Regions from separate parts of the Micromonospora sp. WMMD812 genome, predicted to be linked through region 2. Evidence: riboswitches for the same ligand, from Rfam matches in the RefSeq annotation. Region 2 holds a riboswitch; each other region holds the start of a gene.
The links. Region 2 has a riboswitch for cyclic di-AMP ahead of O7603_RS18860 (hypothetical protein). Riboswitches for the same ligand answer to the same signal wherever they lie in the genome.

Region 1 (5,723 bases), 1.6 Mb from region 2:
CTCCTCCGGCGAGTAGACGTCGAAGGGGCCCTTTTTGGCCCGCATGAGGATCCGCTGGTGCATCGGGTTCGCCTCTCGTCCGTCCGTGACGGCGTTCCGCACCGGACACCGTCCCGACAGGGTCTGGGAGGCAGTCATCGATCACCTCCAGGTCCCGAGATATTAGGCCACGCGACAACTCCCGCACACCCGCGCGCCACCGTCGTCCACCCGGCCGACCGGCATCCCCGAAGCGGCCGGGTAGGGTGCCCGAACGGACGGCATCGATCGGGACCGGGCGGCGTCCCGGCCCGGTCAGCGAACCGCGGGAGGAGACGACGTGCTGGTGACGCGGCGTGCGGGGGGTCGGGCATGACGGGTGCACCCACGGCGGCGCCGCCGGAGCAGCCCGCCCGCGGTGGCCCGCGGCCCGTCCGGTTGCCCTCGCTCACCGGGCTGCGCTGGATCGCCGCGCTGCTGGTCTTCGGCTTCCACGCCGGCACGATGCGGATCATCGCCGAGCCCGACTACCAGGGCGTGGTCGGTCACGTGTTCACCCTCGGCCTCTCCGGGGTGCAGTTCTTCTTCATCCTCAGCGGGTTCGTGCTGGTCTGGTCGGCCCGGCCGGGGGAGCGGCGGCGGGACTTCTGGCGCCGCCGGTTCGCCAAGATCTACCCCAACCACCTCGTGCTCTGGGCGCTCGTCCTGCTGGTCGGTCTCTGGTTGGCCGATCCGGTGAACCCCGGCGCCGCGGTGCAGAACCTGCTGCTCATCCAGGCGTGGAACCCGACGCCCGGCTACTTCTACAGCGTCAACACGGTCAGCTGGTCGCTCTCCTGCGAGTTCTTCTTCTACCTCTGCCTTCCGCTGGCGCTGCCGTTCGTGCGCCGGGCCCGCCCCGGGCTGCTCTGGGCCGTGGTGGTCGCCGTGCCGCTGCTGATCCTGGCGCTCTGGCCGGCCCAGACACTGGTCCCCGAGGCCGACCGCTGGTGGTTCACCCAGGTCTTCCCGCTGACGCGGTCGCTGGAGTTCTGGATGGGCGTGGCCGCCGCCGAGCTGATGCGCCGCGGCCGCTGGGTTGGACCGCGGCTCCCGCTCGCCACCGTCCTCTTCGTCGCCACCTGGGTCGTCGCCTCCGGCTGGATCCGCGCCGAGTTCTGGGCCGCGCTGCTGTCCGTCGCGTACGTCCTGGTCATCGCCGCGGCGGCCGACGCCGACGTACGTGGCCTGCGCTCGCCGTGGCGGTCCCGGACGATGGTCTGGCTCGGCGAGGTGTCGTTCGCCTTCTACCTGGTGCACGTCTTCGTCATGATGACCGTGCTGCGGCTGACCGGTGACTGGGGCGGCGGCCTGCCCGGGTGGTGGGGTCCCGCCGTCGTCCTCGGGTTCCTGCTGCTGAACCTGCTGCTCGCCGGAGTGTTGCACCGCTACGTCGAGACGCCGATGATGCGCCGGCTCGCGCCACGCCGGTCCCGCCCGACCGGCGGGCCGGGCACGGTCCCGCTCGGCACGGCCGGGCCGCCCGCCGGCTCCGGCGAGTCGGCCACGCCGGCCCGGACGCCGGCCGCGCCCGCCGATCCGGCCGAGTCGGGGGTGTCGGGCCGGACGCCCACCGACCAGGCCGGCCCGCCCGCCGTGCCGGCCCCTCGCGGGGGAGTCGTCACAGCCGACGAACGGGCGGCGTACGCCGACACGCGCTGACGCCGTCCACGCTGGTCGGAGCCCTCGGCGCGGCGAATCCGACACGCCCGGCACCGATGCGACGAGGCGGCACCGACGGTAGCGTGGTCACGTGCTTCCCGTCGCGCTCACCTGTCCCCTGTGGTGGGTGGCGCGGTGGGCGACGCGGCTGCTGACCAGCCTCGCCGTCGCCGGCGCGCTGACCCTCGGGGCGGCGACGGCACCGGCGGCATCGGCGGCACCCGAGGCGCCGCCGGTGACTGTCGGCGGGCGACCGTCCACACCCGGCGGTCCGCTGCCGTGCGCCAGTGTCGAGCTGGCCCGCACCGCCGGTCCGGGCACGGCGGTCCCGCCGCACGCGCCGGCCGACGCCCGGCCCGGCGTGGTCCACGCCCAGGTCGACGCCCTCCCCGGCGGGCTCCCCGCGGTGGCCGCCGCACCGGCACCGGCGTCCGCCGTCGCGGCCCAGCAGCGGGCGCCGCACGCGCCCGCCCCGGCCGTCCGGGCGCCGCGCGCGCCGCCGGCCGCCTGACCCGTCCGCGGGAACGTTCTCCCGCCGTACCTGTCGAACCCTGCCCACCGCACCCCCGGCCTCCCTCGTGCTCCGCACCCGCCCGAGCGCCGGTGGTCGTGCGGTTCCCCCGCATCCGCAGCCCGTGAGGTGCCGCCATGGAGAAGACCGTTCTCTACCAGTTTCTGATCGAGGTGCCGCAGGCCGCCGCCATCTGGTCGGCCCTGCTGGTGCTCGCGCTGACCGTGCTCACCGTGCTGGCGGCGCGCCCGCACCGCGACCGCCCGGACGACGGCCCGTCCGCCGGGGGGCCGAGCGACCGGGAGCTGGCCGAGACCGAGGCCGCCGACCTGTCCCGGTACGCCGAGGAGGTGGCCGTCGCGGCGGCCGGGGCCGCGCAGACCGCCCGTCGCCGCCGGGCCGACTGGCTGGCCGCCCAGACCGACGCCGAGCGGGCCTGGGCGGCGTACGACGCGGCGGAGAGCGCTGCCCGGCGGTTCGCCGGCGCGGCTGCCCTGCCGACGCCTCGGACCCCCCGCACACCGGCCGAGTACGCGGCGAGGGAGCGGTACCTGCACCGGGCTGCCACGGCCGCGCACTGGCGCGGGGATCTGACCCTGCGGCAGCTCGGTGACGTGTTCGGCCACCGCAACGGCTGGGACGCCCGCCGGCACCCGGTCGAGCAGGAGGTGCTGCTGGCACGGATGCTCCGGGACGGCAGGCGGGCCGACTACCGGGCCGCGGCGGAGCGGGAGCGCGCGGCGTGGCGGGCCGCGGAGTTGGCCGCCGAGGCGGCACGTAGCCTCGCCGCCGAGGCGTACGCGGCGACGGCCCGCCTTCGGCCGCTCCGGGTCCCGGCGGCCCGCCGGGAGCCCGCGGCACCGCGCCCGGCCGCCGCGCGGCGTTGGCGTCCGGCCCGGGTGGGTTGACGGCGGGGATGTTCCGTGAGCCCGGTCACAGATCGGTGGAAACGGTCAGCCGGTACAGGGCGCACCAATTCCGGGCCGATTCCGGCGAGGTTGCCGACGACCCGTCCGGTTGTCGCCCTCGGGTGCCACGAGAACTGCCTGTCCCATTGAGGCACGACAGTGTCCGTACGCACGGAAAAGATTTCCATGATCGACGTTTACGCAGGTGAGATGGGGTTGGCAGGGTGAGTACCGACCAGTAGTGTCGGCCCGTCCGGTGCGGTAATCGATCGCAAGAGGCGACGCCGCGCCGACCCGCCTAATCGTGATCCACGAGCCGGGGACCCATAAGTACGTCCGGGGTGAATCCGCGAGCCACAGCCCGCGGTAGGGCGATCTTCCCGCCCGAATCCGTCAGCTAACCCGGTAGGCGGTGTCGGAAGGAGTTCCATCCTCGTGCAGCACCCTTTCATCCCCCGCTGGTCCCCGCCCCTCCACGGCATCGCGGTGCCGACGCTCGCCCGTCCCGTGACGGCGAGCTGATCCCGGCAGCCGCCCTTTCCGCCCGGGCCACCGGGCGCTTCCCCTGAGCGGTCCACCACCCGCGGACGACGTCCGCGCGGTCGCGCCTGCCCATGTCCCGGCTCCGGCGCGGTGCACCGCTCTCCCCCTGAGCCCGTGGAGGATCTTGTGAAGCACACCCTGAAGCGCCAGCTTCGCCGTCTCGCCACCCAGCGTCCGTTCCAGGTCGTCGCGGCGTCCGCCGCGGCGCTGGTGATCGCGTCCAGCACCGGCGCGCTGCTCAGCACCGCCGACGACGCGCCCGCCACCCAGCAGGCCTCGGCCGCCGTCGCCGAGCTGCGCAGCGACACCGTCGCCTCCCGCGGCCAGGAGCGCACCACCCCCTCGGCCAGCGGCTCCCCGTCGACCAGCGCCCCGTCGTCGAGCGCGTCGCCCGCCGCGAAGAAGGCCGCCGACCCGGACCTGACCCGCAAGCCGGAGCCGCCGAAGCCGCCGGCCAGCAAGATCCTGGACTACGACTACCAGGCGCAGACGACCTACTTCTACTGCGGCCCGGCCGCCACCCGTAACGCGCTCAGCGCCGCCGGCGTCGACCGGAGCCAGGACGACCTGGCCGCCCAGCTCGGCACCACCGAGATGGGCACCAACTCCGCCGAGGACACCACCCGCGTGTTGAACGCCGTCGTCAAGGGCAACCCGTACCGGACCCGGATGTTCCCGAACGCGCCGAGCCCGGCCCAGATGGACCAGCTCCAGGCCGACGTGGTCAACGCGATCACCGACGGGCGCGGCGTGGTCGCGAACATCGTCGGCGACGCCACCGACACCAACGGTGGCTGGCACTCCTTCTCGGGCGGGCACTACATCGCCGTGGTCGGCTACCGGGACAACGGCCGGACCGTCAAGATCGCCGACTCGGCGAACCCGGCGCTCCCGTCGTACTGGATCACCACCATCGACCTGGCGAACTGGATGACCAGCCGCGGCTACTCCGCCTGACCGTCCGCGCCTCCGTCGGGCGCCGGCACCCCGCACGGGGGCCGGCGCCCGATGTCGTTTCCGCGCCGCCCGATGTCGGATGCGCTACCCGCCATCTGCCGGCCGCCTCTCGCCCGACGCGCCGGCCCGGTGGCAGACTGCGGTTCATGGTCGATGACACCCGCGCCCGCGCCGACCGCCCGCCCGTCCTGGTGCTCCTGCACGGCATGGGCGCCACGGGTGAGGTGTGGCTGCCCTGGGCGCCGCTGCTCGAACGTTGGTGGCCGGGCCGGTGGCTGGCGCCGGACCTCGCCGGCCACGGCTGGGCGCCGCCGCTGCCGGGGTACTCCTTCGCCGCACTGGCCGACCGGGTCGCCACCGCGCTCGCGCCGACGGACCGCCTGGTCGTGTTGGGGCACTCGCTCGGTGGGGTGGTCGGTCTGGCCCTGGCCGCCCGCGCCGGCGGGCTGCCCGTGGACGCGGTGATCGGCCTCGGCATCAAGGCCGTCTGGTCGGAGGCCGAGCTGGCCAAGGCCCGCGACCTCGCCGACCGCCCGGTCACCTGGTTCGCCAGCCGGGACGAGGCGGCCCGCCGCTACCTGCGCGTCTCCGGCCTGGCCGGGCTGCTCGCCCCGGACCACCCGGTGGTCGAGGGCGGGCTGCGCCAGGTCGACGGGCGGTGGCGGCTGGCGATGGACCCGGGGGCGTTCGCGGTGGGCGAGCCGAACCTGCCGGCCCTGCTGGCCGCCACGGACGTGCCGGTCCTGCTCGCCCGGGGCGAACACGACCCGATGGTCACCGACGCACAGCTCAAGGAGTTGGGCGTGCCGGTGGCCACCCTGCCCGGGCTCGGGCACAACGCCCACGTCGAGGACCCGGCCGCGGTGCTCGCGCTGGCCGACCCGTACCGCTGAGCCGCGCCCCGAGCCGGCGGCCACCGCTCTGCGGCGGCCGCCAGCTCGGGGAGGCGACGGCTCAGGCGGTGGGGGACAGGGGCGCCGCGTCCGGCTCCACGGGCGGGGCGATCCGCGGGGCCGGCGGGCTCCAGCCCGGCTCCAGCTCCCGCCGTGCGGCGTCCAGGAACGCGTCGGCGTACGACGCGGCCGGGAAGTCGCCGAGGTAGCGCCGCCGGGTGGCCCAACGCT
Region 2 (5,723 bases):
CACGCGCTGAGACTACCGCCGTCGCGCCCGTCATAGGGCGACGGGAGCCCTCGTCGTGCGGCGCCGGGAGTCCGGCGTGCGGCGGCGCATGCGTCGTGCGGTGCACCGAGGCATCCGTGAGCGGCGACGGAAGCCTGGCGTGCCACGACGGATGCCTCCGTCGCGCGGCGAGGGGAGCCCGACGTGCGGCGAGGGAGAGCCCGGCATGCGAAGACGAAGCATCCGTCGAGCGGCGACGAGGGTGGCTCGGCGTGCGTCGTGGCCGGGATCAGCGCCGGTCGGGTGTCGCGTTCTCGGCGAAGAGGGCGAGCAGGGCGCCGACCTCCCGGTCCGCCTCCGCCGGGTGGCGGAACCGGCCGGCCGGGTTGAGGGTGTACTCGTTGCGGCGACCCACCCGGGTGCGGACCAGGTAGCCGCCGGCCTCCAGGTCGGCGACGATCGCCTGGGCGGCGCGCTCGGTCACGCCCACCTCGTCGGCGACGTCGCGGAGCCGGGCGGTGGGGTTTCGGGCGATGGCGAGCAGCACGTGGCCATGATTGGTGAGGAACGTCCAGTTCCGGGTGCTCCCGTACCCGCTCGCGGTTGTCGCCATGGCGGACATGGTATGACCCCGCGGCGGTTTCCGCCGTTCGTCGATCCCGCGGCGGGCCGGGGCGGCCGGTCCGGTTCCGCCATCCCGCCAACACCTGAAATGCAAATCACGTATCCCTTGACGTATCTTGCGCCGGGTGTGACCGTGGATCGCAGCCTGCGGCCGGGTTGACCAGGCCGATCACGTGGGGAGTCGAGGTGCGGGGATGAGTGGACCCGGATCGTCCGGAGCACACCCGGGCGCGCAGCGCACCCCTGGTCAGTCGGAGGGGGAGGCGGGGCTGGTCCCCGGTCCGGAGCAGGCGCTCGCCGAGCTGCGCGCGGGCAACCAGCGCTTCGTGACCGGCGCCCCCCGCCACCCGAACCAGGACGCCGGCCGCCGGGCTGCCGTCGCCGACGGGCAGCACCCGTTCGCCGTGATCGTCGGCTGCGCCGACTCGCGGCTCGCCGCCGAGATCATCTTCGACCGTGGCCTCGGGGACCTCTTCGTGGTCCGCACCGCCGGGCACACCACCGGCCCCGAGGTGCTGGGCAGCGTCGAGTACGCGGTCACCGTGCTGCGCGCTCCGCTGGTGGTGGTGCTCGGTCACGACTCGTGCGGAGCGGTGCAGGCGGCCCGGGACGCGGTCGCCACCGGCGCTCCGCCGCCGGGTCACCTCGGCGCGGTGGTGGACGCCGTTGTGCCCAGCCTCCGCCGGGCCGCCGCCCAGGGGGTGGACGACATCAACGGGATCGTCGACCTCCACATCGCCCAGACCGTCGAGGCCCTGCTCGACAACTCCGCGCTGCTGGCCGCCGAGGTGGCCGCCGGGCGCTGTGCGGTGGTCGGCATGTCGTACCGGCTCGCCGCGGGCGAGGTGCACGAGGTCGCCGCGGTGCCGCCGGGCATGATGTCCGGCCTGCCGCCGCAGCCCGGCCCGACGGCGGCCCCGGCGGTCTGAGCGCTCCGGACGTACGCGAAGAGGGCCGCCCCGCCTACGCGGAGCGGCCCTCTTCCGGGTCCGGCGGGTCGCTACAGCAGCGACATGTGTACGTGGTCCGTGTGGTTGGAGGGCCCGCTGTAGGACTTCCAGCCGGTTGCCGGGAACCAGATCTGCCGGTTCCAGATCACGTAGTAGATGCCGAGCCGGTCGGCGTTGCGGATCAGGAACGCGGCGAGGTTGTTGCCGTACATCCGGGTGTCGTTGTTGTGCCACGGTGCGAAGCCGCTCTTCTGCAGCGACCAGTCGCAGGCCCGGCCCTTCGGGTGCTCCCAGGGGCCACCGGAGCGGTAGCAGCCGACGAACCGGTTGAAGCCGGCCCGCTTGACCTCCTTGTACGCGTGCAGCGTGCGCGGCGTGACGCACCCCGACGTGGTCGGGTCGTCCTCGCTGCAGGATTCCGGCTTCCAGTCGCCGTCGGCGCTCCGGCCGGGGCCGACCCGGGCGACCGGGGACGTGGCGGACACCAGGCCGCCGGTGAAGCCCTTGCCGCCGACCAGGGCCAGCGCCTTGTCCGCGTCGCGCTTCTGCTTGGCCATGATGGCGGCCTGCTTCTGCTGCTCGCGGACCTCGGTGTCGATCGCCAGCTTGGCCAGCTCGGCGCGGTTCTTGACCGCGTTGACCTCGGCCAGCTTCTGCGAGTTGACCAGGTTCAGCTCGTCGAGGCCGTTCGCCCGCTCGACGAACGAGTCGGGCGACCTGCTCTCCAGCAGCATCGCCATCGCGCCGATCCGCCCGGTCCGGTACGACTGGGCCGCGATCTCGGAGACCTGCGGAGCCAGCGCGTCCAACTCGGCCTGGGCCCGCTCCACCTCGAGGGCCAGCTCCAGCTGGCGCTTCTTGGACTTCTCGAGCTTGGCCTTCGCCGCCGTGTAGTTGCGGTTGGTCAGCTCGATCACATCGGTGAGCAGCTTGGGCTCGGCGTCCTCCTCGTGCCCGGAGGGCGTCGTCGGGTTCGGCGCCGCGGACGCCGGTAGGGGCCCGGCGAGCACGGTGAGCGCGGCGAACACGGCCACCACAGGTGTCAACCAGCGGCGTAGGGGTGCCGTCACAGTGTTCCCTTCCGTCGACCGCCGACCGGGTTAGCTGACGGGTTCGGGGCGGAAGTGGCCCCTACCGCTGTCGCGGATTCACCCCACGTACCTGGGTTCCCGGCTCGCCAGGTGGCGATTGGGCGGCGGCACCGCAGGCGCCGCTGCGCGCCTTCGTCGGTGACCGGCAGCGAGGTTACCCGAGAGTCCTCCTGGGGATCTACGTCCGGATGCCGACTAAAAGCGTCATTTCGCCATTGCGCTGGGTGATCAGTGACGCGGTCGTCAGTCCGCCCTGCCCGCGCGATCACGCTGCGGAGTGTCACCATGCGCTGTCCGTGCTCCTGTCCGGGTCGGGCCACCCCGGGTGGGCGGCGGGGGATGGTTCCGGATTCCGTGTCGGGCCGGCCCGGCCGGCGCTGAGTGCCTCCAGCGCCTCGGCCCGGTCCGGTGCCGGCCGGGCGGCCGGTGGGGTGGGCGGCGCCGCCGCCTCGGCGTCCTCGGCCGCGTCGCCACGACCGGCCGTGGTCACCAGCGCGGCCAGCCCGGTGGTCAGCGGGACGGCGGCGATCAGACCGAGCGTGGCGACCGCGCTGCGGACGATCTCCTGGGCCAGGAACTCGCTGGTGAGGATCTGGCTCACCCCCCGCGAGTCGGCGGTCAGCAGGAGCAGCAACGGCAGGGAGGCGCCGGCGTACGCCAGCACGATGGTGTTCACCGTCGAGGCGATGTGCGCCCGGCCGACCCGGGTCGCCGCGCGGTAGAGCTGGAGCCGGGACAACCCCGGGTTCGCGTGGGCCAGCTCGGTGACCGTGGCCGCCTGGGTGACGGTGACGTCGTCGAGCACGCCGAGCGAACCGATGATGATGCCCGCCAGCAGCAGACCGTGCAGGTCCACGTCGGCCTGGAACATCGACAGCGTGGTGGCGTCCTCGCTGCCGAAGCCGGTGAGGTGGGTGGCGGCGGTGGCCACGGTGCCGAGGGCTCCGGTGAGCACCAGGCTGCCCAGGGTGCCCAGGACGGCCACCGACGTCTGCGCATTCACCCCGTGCGTCAGGTAGAGCACCACGAACATGATCAGCGCGGCGCCGACCACCGCGACCAGCAGGGGCGAGCGGCCCGCGCTGATCCCGGGCAGCACGAAGGTGAGCAGGATGGCGAAGCTCGCGGCCAGGCCGGCGAGCGCGGCCAGGCCCCGCCACCGGCCGAACGCGACGATGGCGGCGGCGAAGACCACGGCCAGCCAGATCAGCGGCTTGCCGCGCTGGTGCTCGGCGATGTTCCAGCTGCTCGACGTGGGGTCGGCCGGGTCGGTCAGCTCGACCAGGATGATCTCGTCGCCGACCTCGACGGTCGGCGCCCCGGGCCCGTCCGGGATCGGGGTCTCCACCTGCTGACCCGTCCGCGGGCCGCTGTCGACCCGTACGCCGACCGTGCCGCACGGGCCCGATCCGGTCTGCGGCGTGCCCTCCGGGCTCTCCGGAGCGGGCGGGCAGGGCTCGGTGACCACCCGGGTGACCGTGCCGTGGTACCTCGGCACGTCGGCGCCGGCGTCCGGCTCCGGCGCGTTCCACGGCCAGAGCACCAGGGCGGCGACCACGGTGGCGAGGACGAGCGGGACCACCGTCGCGACGAGGATCCGTCGCACCCGCGGCGGGGTGGACGGAGCGGGACGGGTGTGGTCGGCGCCCAATGCGAGTCTCCCAACGAATCCGAGGCGGGGTACGTGCCGGCGGGACGATCGGTTCAGCGACGCCGGACGATCGCCGGAGCGGACGCCCCACCACGGCCGAGGGTGGCAGAACGGCTGCGTACCGTGAGCGGGGCGCTCGGGCCGGACCGGCCGCGGGCGGCGGTCGGCGCCCGGCGGCGGGAGCGGGCCGGGGGGCCGGAGCGGGCCGGGCGGTACGGAATCCGGAGAGCCATCGTCGGAATGCTAACCAGGCTCGCCCCCCGACGCCGGTTCGCGCGGCCGGTGTCGGCGGTGCGGGTGGCGGGGAAGGAACCCCGCGGGCCGACCGGACGGGCATGGTGGAGTCATGTCCGCGCACCCGTCGCAGTCCTCGCCGGATCACGGCACACCGCCGCCCGCCGGCCATCCCGGGCACGGCGGCCGGGGCGCCCACGCCGGCGGCGCGGGTGCGCACGGCGCCGCTGCAGGCGGGCACGGCGGTCAGGGTGGGCACGGCGGTCGAGGCGGGCACGGCGGCCGGGGCGGGCACGACAAGCACGCCGGGCACGACCCGGAGATGTTCCGGCGGCGGTTCTGGCTCTGCCTGGTGCTCACCGCGCCGGTCGTGGTCACCAGCCACCTGGTGATGGAGTGGTTCGGCTATGAGCTGGCGTTTCCCGGCCGGTCCTGGGTGGGCCCGGTGCTGGGTTCGGTGGTGTTCTGGTGGGGCGGGTGGCCGTTCCTGGTCGGCGCCGTGCGCGAGGTGCGGGACCGGGCGCCGGGCATGATGCTGCTGGTCGCCATGGCGATCACCGTCGCGTACGTGGCGTCGCTCGCCACCAGCCTGGGCGCCTTCGACCTCGACTTCTGGTGGGAGCTCGCCGCGCTGGTCACCATCATGCTGCTCGGCCACTGGCAGGAGATGCGGGCCATCGGGCAGGCCCGGGGGGCGCTCGCCGCGCTCGCCGCGCTCCTGCCCGACCAGGCCGAGCGGGTGGCTGCGGACGGGCGGGTCGAGCCGGCCCCGGTCGCCGACCTGCGGGTCGGGGACGTGGTGCTGGTCCGGCCGGGCGGTCGGGTGCCGGCGGACGGCCGGGTGGTGGACGGTGCCGCCGAACTGGACGAGTCGATGATCACCGGCGAATCCCGTCCGGTGCCGCGGGCGGTCGGGGACCGGGTGGTGGCCGGCACCGTGGCCACCGACTCGGCGCTCCGGGTGCGGGTCGAGGCGGTCGGCGAGCAGACCACGCTCGCCGGCATCCAGCGGATGGTCGCCGAGGCGCAGCAGTCCAGCGGCCGCGCGCAGCTGCTCGCCGACCGGTTCGCCGCCGCGCTCTTCTACCTGGCCACGGCCACCGCCCTGGTCACGGTGCTGGTCTGGACGGCGCTCCACCGGGTCGACGAGGCGGTGGTCCGCGCCGTGACGGTCCTGGTGATCGCCTGCCCGCA
Region 3 (5,723 bases), 2.3 Mb from region 2:
GACGTACGGGAGGCGCGGGAGCACGGCGGCGTCAGCCCGCAGCCGCCGACGCGGTCCGTGGCGACCGGCGGCTGGTCCGAGGTGGGCGTGCAGTCCGAGGACTGCCTGAACCTGACCGTCGTGACTCCGGCCGCCGACGGGGCACGCCGGCCGGTGGTCGTCTGGCTGCACGGCGGCTCGTACCGTTCCGGGGCCGGTTCCTGGGACCGCTACCGGACCGATCGGCTCGCCCGCGAGGGCGACGTGGTCGTCGTCAGCGTGACCTACCGGCTCGGGGCCCTCGGCTACCTGCGGGCGCCCGGGCTCTCCCCCGGCAACCTGGGCCTGCTCGACCAGATCGAGGCCCTGCGCTGGGTCCGCGACAACGCCGCGCACCTGGGCGGCGACCCGGAGAACGTGACGGTGATCGGCCAGTCGTCGGGTGCGCACTCGGTCGCCTGCCTGCTCGGCGTGGCGCAGGCGCGGCCGCTGTTCCGCCGGGCCGTGTTGCAGAGCCCGCCGCTGGGCCTGGGCCTGGGCGGCGCCGCCACCGCCGGGCGGGTCGCCGAACGTTTCCTCGCGCGGCTGGGGCGGGACCCGCACGACGCCTCGCTTGCCGAAGTGGTGACCGCGCAACGGTTGGCCGAGAAGGACCTGGCCGCGCGGCTCAGGTTCGGGCTCGCCCCGGCGTACGGGCCGGTGGCGGGCACCGATCCGCTGCCCGACGTCCGGGGTTGGCGGGAGGCGTGCCGGGCCGGCGCGGAGAACCTCGAGGTGGTGCTGGGCACCACGCACCGGGAGATCGCGTACTTCCTCGCCGGCGGTCCGCTGTCCCGGCGCGTGCCGCTGGTCGGACGTGCCGCCGAGGACGGGCTGATCGGGTTGGCGACCCGACGCGTCTTCGCCCGGCCCACGATGCGGTTCGCACGTCAGCTGGCGGCGGCCGGCGCGCGGGTCTTCGCGTACCGCATCGACGGCGCGGGCTCGACGTCGCCGTACCGGGCGTGCCACTGCAGCGACCTGCCGCTGCTGTTCGGCGACGAGGCCGCGTGGGGGCAGGCGCCGATGCTCGCCGGTCAGAGCTGGGCCGAGGTGACCGACCGGAGCGCCCCGCTGCGCGCGGCGTGGCTGTCGTTCGTGGCCCGCGGCGCGGACGCGTTGGCCGAACACGGCTGGCCGGCGTACGCGGGCCGGGGCGGCCACATCCACCACTTCGCCTAGTCCAAAAACCGGTGGAACAGCGCCGCTGTGCGCCATTACCGTGCTGCCGAACCAGGTCGTCTAGGCAAGGACGTGCCGTTGTACACCCTGTGAGACCTCCCGAGCGCTGATCTGTCGCGCGTCGCGCATCTGCGCCGCGCTCCTTTTTGCTGCGGACTTCTCACTGGAACCGGTGTACTTCTGTGCTCAATAACTGGGTTGTCGTGCCCACCTGCCTGCCGCTCGTTCTCCGCCGTTGCCACACGTGCGCGTCCGGGCGCTTCCAGGCAAGCGGCAAATTTCGCGTCAACGCTAACCACAAGCTGATCGACGCCTGGCTCCTCGTGCTCTGTACCGGTTGCGGGGAAACGGCGAAGCTCACGGTCCTGGAGCGGATGACTGTGCGCTCCGTACGACCTGAGCTGCTGGACCGGCTGCATGACAACGACCCTGGCCTGACAGCTGAGCTGCTCCAGGATCCGGTCGTGCGGCGTCGTAATCGCATCGCCCTGGACTGGGACAACGCCTGGCGCCTCGACACCGGCGGATCGGATCACCTGGACCGCGAGGTGGTCGACGTCTCGGTCCGCTTCGCGGCGCGGATCCCGGTCCGGCCGCTGCGACTGATCGCTGAAGGTTGCGGTCTTTCCCGGGCCGAGGTCGAGCGACTGGTCACGGAGGGGAAGGTCGTTTCGGCTGTCCGGCTGAGCGGCAAGCTCTCCGGCGACTTCACCTTCACGCTCAAGCGCTGAGTCCCTTCTCGGGACCAGGGGCCGGTCCGGCACGATCCGCCGGACCGGCCCCGGACGCCCGGACAAGGCTCTGGCCCGGTGGACGGATCCACCGGGCCAGAGCCACCGTCACCGGTCCGCGAACCCGGATCCCGAACCAGGATGACGAGCCCGCGGACCGGAGCCTGCGTCGCGCGAGGTTGTCAGAGGCTGAGCCGCTGGCCCGGCAAGATCAGGCCGGGGTCGTCCCCGACGACCTGCTTGTTGCGCTGGTAGAGCGACTCCCAGCCACCGGACACGTCGTGGGCGTCCGCGATCTGCGACAGCGTGTCGCCGGGCCGCACGACGTACGCGTCACCGCTGGTCGTCGGCGCGCTGCGCCGGTCGCCGCGGGTGCCGGAATTCTCCCCGCCCGACTTCGCGCCGCCGGACGACCGCTCCGACGTCGTGGTGGACTTGCCGGTGGACTTCGACGTCGAGCCGCCCTTCTTCCCGCAGGTCGGCCAGGCACCGATGCCCTGACCGTCGAGCACCTTCTCGGCGACGGCGATCTGCTCGCCGCGGCTGGCGAGGTCGGCGCGGGCGGCGTACCTGGTGCCGCCGTAGCCCTTCCAGGTGCTCTGCGAGAACTGGAGGCCGCCGTAGTAGCCGTTGCCGGTGTTGATGTGCCAGTTGCCGCCGGACTCGCACTGGGCGATGGCGTCCCAGTTGACCGCGGCCTGGGCGGGTGCCGCCGTACCGAAGAGAACGACGGCGCCGGTGACGGCCCCGGCCGCGAGGGTGCCGACGACGACGCGGCGGGTGTTCACGGCCCGGTGGCGGGCGTTGTACGTAGCTGACATGGTGATGTGTCCTCCACGCCGACGAGGTGAGCTGTCGGGTTCGGGCCGAGGAGCCCGGCCGCCGGTGGGCGGCTTCACCCCGAGGTGCCGCGAGCGGTCCGCTGGGCACCGAGGAACCTGGGTCCCCCGCTCCTGCCCGGGTGACGAGTGCCGACGACCGGCGGCAGGATTAGGCGTTACCGGTCTCGGTGTCCGCGTTCGCGAACTCGACCGTCGTTAGGCACCGTTGGCGGCGATCGCCCACTTCGTGTGAATCTCTTTACCGGTCCACGCGGGACGGTGCCGCCTCGGGTTGCGAACCCCGCCCGGCCGTGCAAGTGACCCGCCGGTGGTGCCATGGCGGCGCGCGGCCATGGCGCCGTCGGATCCGGCGACCTTGGCCGGTGTCACTCGTCCTCCGCACGGACCAGCTGCGCGAGGACGACGAGCCAGCCGGAGATGATCACCGCTCCGGCGGCGAAACGGAGGCTCGCGCTCTGCTCGCCCCACGGCGGGACGGTGAGCACGAACGCGGCGACGCCGCTGGCGGCGCTGTAGGCCGCCCACCCAGGTCTTTGCTGGCCGACGAAACGGCGGGCGAACAGCAGGCCGGCCGCGATCAGCGAGAGGAACGCGGCGGCGCCGCAGACCGTGTGCAGGACGCTGCCCGTGCTGATCTGGTCGGGCAGCCCGTCGGGGGCGCCGGGCGGCCAACCGAACGCGGGGTCGGGTCGGAAGATGCCACCGCCGACCATCGCCACGGCGTACACCGCGACCAGCACCGGCCCGGCCGTGCCCGCCCGGCCGGGCCGCAGCGCCTGCCACAGACCCACCGCGAACGCGCCGGAAAGCAGACCGGTGACGACGAAGGCCCCTGTCTGCAGCCAGCCGAGGTCACCCAGGGTGAGGGCGCTGATCGCGTGCCGACGGAGGTCGAAGCCGGGCCGGGTGAGGGCCTGCGCGAACGACAGGACGGGGAAGACCAGACCGGCGAGGGTGCCGCAGGTCAGCAGGAGCCGGGTTCGGCGGTGACGGACCGGGGTGTTTCCATGACGGATGGCGACGGTTGATCTCATGGGCGGCGTCCTTTCGTGACGGCTGTGACATGCCGACGAACGGAGTGCGGGCGGATCGACAGCGTCGGAGAGAATTTCGTGGACGGGAACCGGGCAGGTCAGGCCGCCGCGCTGTCCAGGTTTGCCGGGGGGAGTCAGCGGTGAAGGTAGGGCGGCACAGATATCTGAGGGGGACCGCCATGTCCGAGACAAGCCACAACGACAGCGCCGACCGTCCCGACGGGGTGACCGACCCACTGCTGTGGCGGCTCGCCCTCGGGGTGGCCGACGCGCACGAGCCCGACGGCGAGGGCGGCTGTCGCAACCTGCTCTGCGACGGCGAGGCGTGGCCGTGCACGCCGTGGAACAACGCCCAGCGGGCGCTGCAGATCGCGCAGGCCGAGGAGTCGGCGGAGGCGACCGGCGAGACGGTGGCTTACCCCGGCTGGTCGGGCGTTCCGGTGCGGCCGGCGGCCCGTCGAGCGGGCGCGGCGGCGCGTGCGTCGGAGGCGACCGCCTCGGCCGCCTGACGCGCTGCGGCCACGAATATGCCGTGCACACCGGGGGTCGACCCTCTACGGTTCCGGCCGTGACCCTCGACATCGTGTGCCTGGCGGACCGCCCGGACGTCGCCCCGCTGCTCGACGAGGACTTCGAGGGCGCGTGGCCGCCGTTCATGCTCTGGGATCCGATGGGCGCCGTGTACTACACCGTGGCCCACGACCTGTACCCGGAGTTCGTGTTCGCCGCCATCGACACCGACGAGCCGGGCCGCGCCGTGGCGCGGGCGTACGCCGTGCCGTTCCGCTGGACGGAGGACGAACTGCCCGACGGCGGCTGGGACCGGGTGATCCAGCGGGCCGCCATCAACCGGCTCAGCGGCGCCGACACCAACATCGTGTCGGCGCTGGAGATCTGCATCCGCCCCGACCGGCGCGGCGGCGGGCTGTCCGCGCTGATGCTCGACGCGATGCGCCAGGGCGTGGCGAAGCGCGGCTACGACACGCTGGTCGCACCGGTCCGTCCGAGCGGCAAGCACACCCGACCGGACCTGCCGATGACCGAGTACGCCGCCCAGCTCCGCCCCGACGGCCTGCCGGTCGACCCGTGGTTGCGGGTCCACGTCCGCGCCGGCGGCACCATCGAACGCGTCGCTCCCCGCTCAATGACGATCACCGGAACGCTCGCCGACTGGCGCCGCTGGACGGGCCTGCCGTTCGACACCAGCGGGCCGGTGCGCGTGCCGGGCGCCTTGGTGCCGGTACAGTGCGACGTGGCGCACGACTATGCCGTCTACGTCGAGCCGAACGTCTGGGTGCGGCACCGACTCTGACCGCGCCCGATCGCCACCGGGTTCGGTACGTTGTTCCTCACGGTCCGACAGCCGTCACGGTCCGACCGCTGTGACGGCAGGGACGCCGATCGGCGGCCAGTCATCGGGAGGCGCCAGATGATCTTCATTACCGCCAAGTTCCGGGTGCTGCCCGACTACGCCGACCGCTGGCCCGAGATCGCCGGCGACTTCACCCGGGCCACCCGCGCCGAGTCGGGCTGCCTGTGGTTCGACTGGTCCCGCAGCGTCGACGACCCGACCGAGTACGTGTTGGTCGAGGCATTCCGGGACGGGGACGCCGGCGCGGCGCACGTGCAGTCCGAGCATTTCCGGACCGCCCAGCGGACCCTGCCGCCGCACCTCGCCGAGACTCCCCGGATCGTCAACATGACGATCCCGCAGGACGACTGGTCCGAACTCGGCGAGATGGCCGTCCCCGACCGCGGTTGAGCGTCCTGGGCGTCGGCACGCGTCCCTCGGCCAGGGGGTCCGGGCCGCGCCGGGAGCCGCCCCGGATTGCCACCGAAGCCCGCCCGTGACCGCGTCTTCCGGGGAACAATGGGGGGTCGGGGATGAGGTGCGCGCGAGAACGCGGGGGATCCAG

Region 1: linked by a shared signal. The riboswitch ahead of O7603_RS11295 (C39 family peptidase) and the one ahead of O7603_RS18860 (hypothetical protein) in region 2 are both predicted to bind cyclic di-AMP.
Region 3: linked by a shared signal. The riboswitch ahead of O7603_RS08445 (transglycosylase family protein) and the one ahead of O7603_RS18860 (hypothetical protein) in region 2 are both predicted to bind cyclic di-AMP.

The regions. Positions count from the first base shown of each region.
Region 1 is NZ_CP114904.1:2,498,019-2,503,741, reverse strand. It holds gene O7603_RS11315 (polysaccharide pyruvyl transferase family protein) at 1-63, opposite strand, end outside; gene O7603_RS11310 (acyltransferase family protein) at 352-1,680, shown strand; gene O7603_RS11305 (hypothetical protein) at 1,772-2,191, shown strand; gene O7603_RS11300 (hypothetical protein) at 2,329-3,099, shown strand; cyclic di-AMP (ydaO/yuaA leader) riboswitch at 3,385-3,526, shown strand; gene O7603_RS11295 (C39 family peptidase) at 3,757-4,599, shown strand; gene O7603_RS11290 (alpha/beta fold hydrolase) at 4,746-5,492, shown strand; gene O7603_RS11285 (CDP-glycerol glycerophosphotransferase family protein) at 5,554-5,723, opposite strand, start outside.
Region 2 is NZ_CP114904.1:4,098,949-4,104,671, reverse strand. It holds gene O7603_RS18870 (helix-turn-helix domain-containing protein) at 269-601, opposite strand; gene O7603_RS18865 (carbonic anhydrase) at 798-1,532, shown strand; gene O7603_RS18860 (hypothetical protein) at 1,604-2,623, opposite strand; cyclic di-AMP (ydaO/yuaA leader) riboswitch at 2,628-2,758, opposite strand; gene O7603_RS18855 (YibE/F family protein) at 2,925-4,295, opposite strand; gene O7603_RS18850 (heavy metal translocating P-type ATPase) at 4,852-5,723, shown strand, end outside.
Region 3 is NZ_CP114904.1:1,847,868-1,853,590, forward strand. It holds gene O7603_RS08435 (carboxylesterase family protein) at 1-1,200, shown strand, start outside; gene O7603_RS08440 (DUF1062 domain-containing protein) at 1,404-1,931, shown strand; gene O7603_RS08445 (transglycosylase family protein) at 2,114-2,752, opposite strand; cyclic di-AMP (ydaO/yuaA leader) riboswitch at 2,755-2,938, opposite strand; gene O7603_RS08450 (DUF998 domain-containing protein) at 3,139-3,807, opposite strand; gene O7603_RS08455 (hypothetical protein) at 3,987-4,316, shown strand; gene O7603_RS08460 (N-acetyltransferase) at 4,376-5,119, shown strand; gene O7603_RS08465 (putative quinol monooxygenase) at 5,237-5,569, shown strand.